Regions from separate parts of the Streptomyces sp. NPDC052012 genome, predicted to be linked through region 1. Evidence: riboswitches for the same ligand, from Rfam matches in the RefSeq annotation. Region 1 holds a riboswitch; the other holds the start of a gene.

Region 1 (4,327 bases):
GGCTCGGCGTGCCCCGCACCGTCGAGGCCGGTCGCGGTGGCCGCGCCGGCGAGGGCGAGGGTGGCGGCCGTACGCGCTGTGGTGCCGCCGGCCGAGCGCTGTCTGGGCTTGCGGTGCGCTGCCATCCGGAATCCACGTCCCTTCCGACGACCGACGACCGCCTGGTCCGGGCGCCGGGCACCCTGCGTGGTGGGCGACCGGGGGTCCGGCGGCGGTGCGCACAGGGGGAGCGGTCCGCCGCCGGACCTTCTCGGCGGTGGTGTCCGGGGCCGCCCCTGGTCCGGGCGGCGGTGGGGAGCCGGTCACCTGGTGCAGGACGTTAGACCCGGCCGCACGGGAGGGGTGACGGTTTGCGCGGAAGTGGCGCGAGCGGACCGGTGGGTGACCGTATGTGACCGTGATCCCCGCGCTGCGTCGACGCCTTCACTGAGCGTGCTGACCGAAGTGAGGAAGGAGGGCGGAGCACGGGGGCCGTGGTGCTATGGGGTGCATATATGCGCCCGCTTGCCGACTCGGGCCGGTGTCGGTCGGGGTGCGGCGTCTGGCTAGGCTCCGGCCTCATGGACGTACTCATCCACCTCTTCGTCGGCCTGCACATCATCGGCATCGCCTCGCTCCTCGGCGGTTTCCTCACCCAGATGAAGGCGATGGGCGAGGGCACCGCCCGCTTCGGCCCGGCCATGCTGCACGGCGCGCTGACGATGCTGGTCACCGGAGTGATCCTGGTCGGTCTCAACCAGGCCGACGACCAGCCCGTGAACAACATCAAGATCGGCGTGAAGCTGGCCCTGCTGATCGTGATTCTGGGCCTGGTCTACGTGAAGCGGGACGAGGAGAAGGTGGACAAGGGACTGTTCGGCCTGGTCGGCCTGCTGACCACGGCGAACGTCTTCATCGCGGTGCTGTGGACCTGACCTGGTCCGCAGCCTCGGGACCCGGGCGGCGGACGGGAGAGGCCCCGCCCCGGCCGCGTCAGGCAGGGCGTACCACGCTGTGGATCGAGGACGCGCCGTCGTAGTAGATCGACTCCTCGCGCACGTACGTGCCCGGCTTCGGGGCGTGGATCATCATGCCGTTGCCGATGTAGATGCCCACGTGGGTGATGTCGTCGTAGAAGAAGACGAGGTCACCGGGCTGCGCCTGGGACACCGGGACCGTCGTGCCGGCGTCGACCTGGTCGTAGGTGGTGCGCGGGATGGTCACCCCGGCGGCCTTCCAGGCGGCCTGGGTCAGACCTGAGCAGTCGTAGGAGCCGGGGCCGGTGGCGCCCCAGACGTACGGCTTGCCGATCTGCGCGCGGGCGAAGGCGAGGGCCTTCTCGGCCTTGACGGAGTACGACGAGTCCGCCGCGGGCGGCGTGGTGGTGCCGGCGGAACCGGACGAGCCGCCGCTCTCCTGCTGAGACGCCTCCTGCTGGGCCGCCTCCTGCTGGGCCTCGCGCTGCTCCTCCTGCTGCCGGGCGAGCTCGGCGGCCTTGCGGGCGGCCTCCTCCTGCTTCTTCTTCTCGATCGCCGCGAGCCGCGCCTTCTCCTCGGCGGTCAGCTTCGACATCAGCTCACGCGCGTCGGCGAGCTTCTTCTGGACCGTGGCCTTGGCGGTCCTCAGGTCGCTCTGCGACTCGGTGAGCGTCTCGAGGCTCTCGGTGGCCTCCTTGCGCTTCTTCATCGTCTCGGACTGCTGCGTGACGTAGTCGTCGACCGCTTCCTTCTGGCGGCCGGTCATCCGGCTCATCAGATGGTTCTGGTCGAAGACGTCCTGCGGCGAGTCCGCGAGCAGGAAGGTCGCGGTGTTCGACACACCGGCGCCGGTGCGGTACTGGGCGGCGGCGTAGGAACCCAGCTCCTCCCGCGCCTCGTTGAGCTTCTGGGTGCGCTGGGCGACGTCGTCGAGGAGGGTGTCGACGCGCTTGCGCTGCTTCGCGGTCTTCTCCTTGGCCGCGTTGTACTTCTCGGTCGCCGACTCCGCCTGCCGGTACAGGTCGTCGACCTTCTTCTCGACCTCTTCGAGGCTCGGCTTGTCGTCCGAGGGGGCGGCGTCCGCCGTCTGGGACAGCAGGGCCACGGAGGTCAGGGCCGCCGTGGCGAGGGCGGGGGTGCGTATGCCTGCCACGCGCGTGCCGGGGGTGCGTGACTTGCGGTGCGACGCCAAGGGAGGCGACTCCTTCCGTGTTCCGCCTACCGGGTTAGCTGTCGGGTTCGGGCGGTTGGTGCTTCGGAAGGGTTGCCCTACGGCCGCTCCGCGCGGGAGTGAGCCGATTCACCCCAGGTCTCGGTCGGGTCCCCGGCTCCGGCTGCCGCGGGCGGCAGTGACGGACTCGGCGGAGGCCGTGCGGCCCGGCGAGGTTCGCCGGTGGGGGTCGTACGGCCCGCCCGCACCGTAGCCAACTGGTGTGGCCCCTGTGAAGGTTGGTGGGTGATATGCCCGATACATTTTCGTGACCTGATGACGCGGGTCACACAGGGTGCATGTGTGCTGCACGGGTCGTGCCGGAAGGCGAGGCGTGCGCGGGAGGGTCGCCGAATCCGGGGATGTTCCCAGGGCGGCCCCGGGCTGTCGGTGGTGCGCCCTAGACTCGGAGAGCGATGAGCAGCCTCTTTGACGACAGCTTCCTGGCGAACCTCCAGGCCCAGCGGGGCCCCGCGGACGAGCCGCCGCCACCACCCGAGGACGATCACGTACCGGAGCCGATCCCGGACGATCTGTTCGGCGGGAAGTTCGACCTGCCGCCGGAGCGGGAGGCGTACTACCGCGACGGCGCCCCGCGCCCGGTGACGGACTCCGCTGCCCTCCTGGACGGGCTGAACGACAACCAGCGCGCCGCCGTCGTGCACTCCGGCTCCCCGCTGCTCATCGTGGCCGGTGCCGGCTCCGGCAAGACCCGGGTGCTCACCCACCGCATCGCCTATCTGCTCGCGGAGCGGGACGTCCACCCGGGACAGATCCTCGCGATCACCTTCACCAACAAGGCCGCCGGCGAGATGAAGGAGCGCGTCGAGCAGCTCGTCGGCCCGCGCGCCCACGCGATGTGGGTGATGACCTTCCACAGCGCGTGCGTGCGCATCCTGCGCCGGGAGTCCAAGAAGCTCGGCTTCACGTCGTCGTTCTCGATCTACGACGCCGCGGACTCCAAGCGCCTGATGGCCCTGGTCTGCCGTGATCTCGACCTGGACCCCAAGCGTTTCCCGCCGAAGTCCTTCAGCGCCAAGATCAGCAACCTGAAGAACGAGCTGATCGACGAGGAGGACTTCGCCGCCCAGGCGTCCGACGGCTTCGAGAAGACCCTCGCCCAGGCCTACGCCCTCTACCAGTCGCGGCTGCGCGAGGCGAACGCCCTCGACTTCGACGACCTGATCATGACGACGGTCAACCTGCTCCGCGCCTTCCCGGACGTCGCCGAGCACTACCGCCGCCGTTTCCGTCACGTCCTCGTCGACGAGTACCAGGACACCAACCACGCCCAGTACGCCCTGGTGCGGGAGCTGGTCGGCACCTCGGAGCACCCCGTCGACGTGCCGCCCGAGGCCGAGACCCCGCCCGCCGAGCTGTGCGTCGTGGGTGACGCCGACCAGTCGATCTACGCCTTCCGCGGTGCGACGATCCGCAACATCCTCCAGTTCGAGGAGGACTACCCGGAGGCGACCACGATCCTGCTGGAGCAGAACTACCGCTCCACCCAGACCATCCTGAGCGCCGCCAACGCGGTCATCGAGCGCAACGCCTCCCGCCGCCCCAAGAACCTGTGGACCAACGCGGGCGCGGGCTCCCTGATCACCGGCTACGTCGCGGACACCGAGCACGACGAGGCGCAGTTCGTCGCCGACGAGATAGACCGCCTGGTCGACGCGGGCGAGGCGAAGGCGGGCGACGTCGCCGTCTTCTACCGCACCAACGCCCAGTCCCGTGTCTTCGAAGAGGTCTTCATCCGCGTCGGCCTGCCCTACAAGGTCGTCGGCGGCGTCCGCTTCTACGAGCGCAAGGAGGTCCGGGACGTCCTGGCCTACCTGCGCGTGCTCGCCAACCCCGAGGATTCGGTGCCGCTGCGCCGCATCCTCAACGTCCCCAAGCGGGGCATCGGCGACCGTGCGGAGGCCATGATCGACGCCCTCGCCCAGCGGGAGAAGATCAGCTTCCCGCAGGCGCTGAAGCGCGTCGACGAGGCGTACGGCATGGCCGCGCGCTCCGCCAACGCCGTCAAGCGGTTCAACACGCTGATGGAGGAACTCCGTACGATCGTCGAGTCCGGCGCCGGACCGGCGACCGTGCTGGAGGCGGTGCTCGAACGCACCGGCTATCTGGCCGAGTTGCAGGCCTCCACCGATCCGCAGGA
Region 2 (4,327 bases), on a different contig from region 1:
CATCCTCCGCCAGCCCCAGCCGAGCCGCCCGCTCCCGCAGCCGCAGCACCGGCAGCGTGGCGATCCCCTCACGCAGATCCGTACCCGGCGTCTTCCCCGACTCGTGCGAGTCCGACGCGATGTCCAGCACATCGTCGGCCAGCTGGAACGCGACCCCCAGCCGCTCGCCGTACTGCGTCAGCACGTCCACCACGGTCTCGTCGGCGCCCGACATCATCGCCCCGAACCGGCACGACACCGCCACCAGCGACCCGGTCTTGCCCCCGAGCACATCCAGGTAGTGATCGACAGGATCCCGCCCGTCCTGCGGCCCCGCCGTCTCCAGGATCTGCCCGGTCACCAGCCGCTCGAACGCCTCCGCCTGCACCCGCACCGCCTCCGGCCCGAGATCGGCCAGGATGTGCGACGCCCGCGCGAACAGGAAATCGCCGGTGAGCACCGCGACGGAGTTGCCCCACCGCGTGTTCGCGCTGGCGACCCCGCGCCGCACCGCGGCCTCGTCCATCACGTCGTCGTGGTACAGCGTGGCGAGGTGGGTCAGCTCCACCACCACCGCCGACGGCACGACCCCCGGCGCATACGGGTCACCGAACTGCGCGGCGAGCATCACGAGCAGGGGCCGGAATCGCTTCCCCCCGGCCCGCACCAGATGCTGCGCGGCCTCCGTGATGAAGGGCACCTCGCTCTTGGTGGCCTCGAGCAGCCCCTCCTCGACAGCCGTCAATCCGGCCTGGACATCGGCTTCCAGAGCCTGGTCCCGCACGCTCAGCCCGAACGGCCCGACGACGGTCACGAGGGGGTCTCCTGTCTGCTGGTGTCCACTGCCGATTACACGGTTTGTCGATAGGTCGCTGCCACCACTCAAGTCAGCGTATCCGGTCACGTTTCGATCACCACCAGCGCCCGGTGTTACCAGCCGGGCGATATCGGATCACAACCGCAGCACTCCTGATCGTTTGATCACAACAGCCCACACCTCGCCATAGGCACCATCCTGCCCGCCCAGGTGCCCGATTTGCCGCAATTACCAGGCGAATTCCCGTTGGCGATAAATGCTCCCGCCCTCCGCCTCCCGTGAAGTGGGTCACGCACGCCCACCTGCCCCCACAGCCCGCCCATAGACGCGTACCCCCTTCTCCCGCAACACAGTTGACCCTTAACACCCGCAAAGGATCAAGCACCCAAAACACCCCACCGCAAGATCAAACGACCTCATCTGTGATGACCGCACTTGTTCCCGACATGTGCTCTCGCATACGTTCCCGGCCTGCCGGGCGGACGCCGAATCCTGCCGCCGCCCGCACCACCCAGTCGACGACTCACTCACGCACGGCAGGAGCGGGGGACCCAGGTAAGTCGCCGCGCCGGACCACCGTCCGGAACGGCTCGGGGTGAAGCCATGCCCGAAGGGGCACGGCCGGGCACTCTCCCAGCCCGAACCCGACAGCTCACCTCGCAGGCGTAGGAGAGGAAACAACGAACATGCCTGCATCCGGTCAGCACCGCCGCTCCGGCGGCCGCCGCCTCGCCCGCACTCTCGCCGTCGCCGGCACCGGCGTCGCCGTGGTCGCCCTCCCGCTCATCGGCGCCACCAGCGCCTCCGCGGCCACCACGACCTCCACCACGACGGCCACGACCGCCGCGACGACGTACCCGGACAACCTCGACGGCTGGATCCGCGAGTCGCTGGCCGTCATGGCCCAGCACGGCATCCCGGGCAGCTACGAGGGCATCCACCGCAACATCATGCGCGAGTCCTCCGGCAACCCGGCCGCCATCAACCTGTGGGACTCCAACGCCGCCAAGGGCACCCCGTCCAAGGGCCTGCTGCAGGTCATCGACCCGACCTTCGCCGCATACCACGTGCCGGGCACCGCCTTCGACCCGTTCGACCCGGTCGCGAACATCACGGCGGCCTGCAACTACGCCGCCGACCGCTACGGCTCGATCGACAACGTCTTCGGCGCGTACTGAGCCGTACTGAGCCGTACGGGGTCACAAGAGGCGGCTTTGGGGAGCCGCTCACTGAGACGACAGAAGCGTCCTCTCGGCGGACGAGGACGCGAAACCGGGAACACACTGGGCCGGCACGTGTTGGGGCACGTGCCGCCCGGCCTCCGGGAACAGACGCTCGAGGACGACGGCCACGCCGTCGTCCTCGTTCGTCGTGGTGACCTCGTCGGCCACCGCCTTGAGCTCGGGATGGGCGTTGGCCATGGCGACCCCGCGGGCCGCCCAGTCGAACATGGGGATGTCGTTGGGCATGTCACCGAACGCGAGGGTCCGCTCGGGGCCCAGCCCCAGATGCTCGGCCGCCAGCGCCAGCCCTGTCGCCTTCGTCACACCGCACGGCTGGAGTTCCACGGTCCCGGGCCCCGACATGGTCACCGTGGCGAGCGAGCCGACCACCGAGCGCGCCGTCGCCGCCAACTCGTCGTCGGTCAGCCGGGAGTGGCGCAGCAGCACCTTGCTGATCGGGCGGTCCCACAGATCGCCGCGCCGTTCGACCCGCACGGCGGGCAGCGTGGGGTGCGGCATCAGATAGCCCGGCTCGATCAGCGTCAGCCCGTCGACCCCGTCCTGGTCGACCGCCGCGTAGACCTCCCCCACCTCGGCCTCGATCTTGCCCAGCGCGGTCTCCGCCAGTTCCCGGTCCAGGGTCACGGACCACAGCAGCCGGTCCGCGCCCGCGTCGTACACCTGCGCGCCCTGCCCGCACACCGCGAGCCCGGTGCAGCCGAGGTCCTCCAGGAGGGGCCGCACCCGGGGAGCCGGGCGGCCCGTCACCACGAGGTGCTGGGCACCGGCCTGCGCCACCCGCGCGAGCGCGGCGAGGGACCGGTCGGACAGGGTGTCGTCGCCGCGCAGCAGCGTCCCGTCCAGGTCGGTGGCGATGAGTGAATATGCGGTGGGTGCGGCCATGATCAGAGAATACGGACAACACGCCGGTCCTTCTCACCACCGTCCGGTACGCCCCCGACCCCCGCTTGTGCACCGGTTGGCAACAACATGGTCCGCTACCTACCGTCCATGCCCTCTCGGGCGGTACCTTCCAAGTGTCCAGGGGGGACTTGATCGGGGGGTCAGGTGAGCAGTGGACGTGTGCGCGTACTGAGGCCGGAGGATCTCGGCCAGGGGGAACGGGAGCGCTGGCGGGAACTGCGCGCCGCCGCGGACGTACCGCGCAGCCCTTTCATGGAGCCGGAGTTCACCACCGCCGTGGGCCGGGTACGACCGCGGGCCCGGGTCGCCGTGCTGTACGAGGGGACGGAACCGGCCGGTTTCCTGCCCTACGAGCGGGGTGCGCTCGGGCAGGGGCGGGCCATCGGGCTGGGAGTGTCGGACTGCCAGGGCGCCGTCCTGCGCCCGGGTCTGGCCTGGGACACCGGTGAACTGCTGCGGGCCTGCTCGGTGTCGAGCTTCGCCTTCGACAACCTGGAGGCCGACCAGCGGCTGTTCGTGCCGTACGCGGCCGAGGAGCACGCCGCCTTCGTCATCGACGTGGAGAAGGGCTACGAGACCTACGAGTCGGTGCTGCGCACCCAGTCGCCGAAGTTCCTGAAGACCACGCTGGCCAAGGAGCGCAGGCTGGGCCGCCAGGTGGGGCCCGTACGGTTCGTGTTCGACGAGCGGGACCCGGCGGCGCTGCGCACCCTCATGGAGTGGAAGTCGGCGCAGTACCGCAGGACCGGGCGCCGCGACCGGTTCGCGCAGGACTGGATCACCCGGCTGGTCGGCCGCCTCGCCGAGACCCGGGCCCCGCAGTGCACCGGCACGCTGTCGGTCCTGTACGCCGACGGCCGTCCCGTCGCCGCCCACTTCGGGCTGCGCTCTTCGTCCGTCCTGGCCTGCTGGTTCCCGGCGTACGACCCGGATTTCGCGAAGTTCTCGCCGGGTCTGGTGCTGCATCTGCGGATGGCCGAGGCGGCGGCCGCCGAGGGCATCGGCCTGCTCGACATGGGGCGTGGTCCCGCCGAGTACAAGGACTCGCTGAAGACCGGCGAACTCGCCGTCTACGAGGGGGCGGCGACGCGTCCCGGGGCGGGCGCCGCACTGCACTGGCTGAGCCGCGAGCCCGTGCGCCGCGCACACGCGTTCGTCCGCGCCCGCCCGCGGCTCGCGTCGCTGGCGTCGCGGACCTTGCGGGGCGCGGGGCGACTGCGCCGGTCGTGAGGGTGATGAACGGTCCACGAGGGTCGTGAGGAGGGGGAAGGCCATGTCGCGTGCAGCACGTACGCAGGAGGAGATACGGCGGTTCCTGGCCATCGGGGCGGTGCAGGTCGCCGAGCTGGATCTGAACGGCGCGGAGGCGACGCTGAGACCCGGT

The links. Region 1 has a riboswitch for cyclic di-AMP ahead of AB0412_RS31295 (NlpC/P60 family protein). Riboswitches for the same ligand answer to the same signal wherever they lie in the genome.
Region 2: linked by a shared signal. The riboswitch ahead of AB0412_RS18290 (transglycosylase SLT domain-containing protein) and the one ahead of AB0412_RS31295 (NlpC/P60 family protein) in region 1 are both predicted to bind cyclic di-AMP.

The regions. Positions count from the first base shown of each region.
Region 1 is NZ_JBFAXA010000028.1:87,756-92,082, reverse strand. It holds gene AB0412_RS31305 (NlpC/P60 family protein) at 1-125, opposite strand, end outside; gene AB0412_RS31300 (hypothetical protein) at 561-914, shown strand; gene AB0412_RS31295 (NlpC/P60 family protein) at 973-2,148, opposite strand; cyclic di-AMP (ydaO/yuaA leader) riboswitch at 2,157-2,330, opposite strand; gene pcrA (DNA helicase PcrA) at 2,583-4,327, shown strand, end outside.
Region 2 is NZ_JBFAXA010000010.1:361-4,687, forward strand. It holds gene AB0412_RS18285 (polyprenyl synthetase family protein) at 1-793, opposite strand, end outside; cyclic di-AMP (ydaO/yuaA leader) riboswitch at 1,303-1,477, shown strand; gene AB0412_RS18290 (transglycosylase SLT domain-containing protein) at 1,483-1,974, shown strand; gene AB0412_RS18295 (HAD family hydrolase) at 2,023-2,922, opposite strand; gene AB0412_RS18300 (GNAT family N-acetyltransferase) at 3,088-4,173, shown strand; gene AB0412_RS18305 (glycosyltransferase) at 4,217-4,327, shown strand, end outside.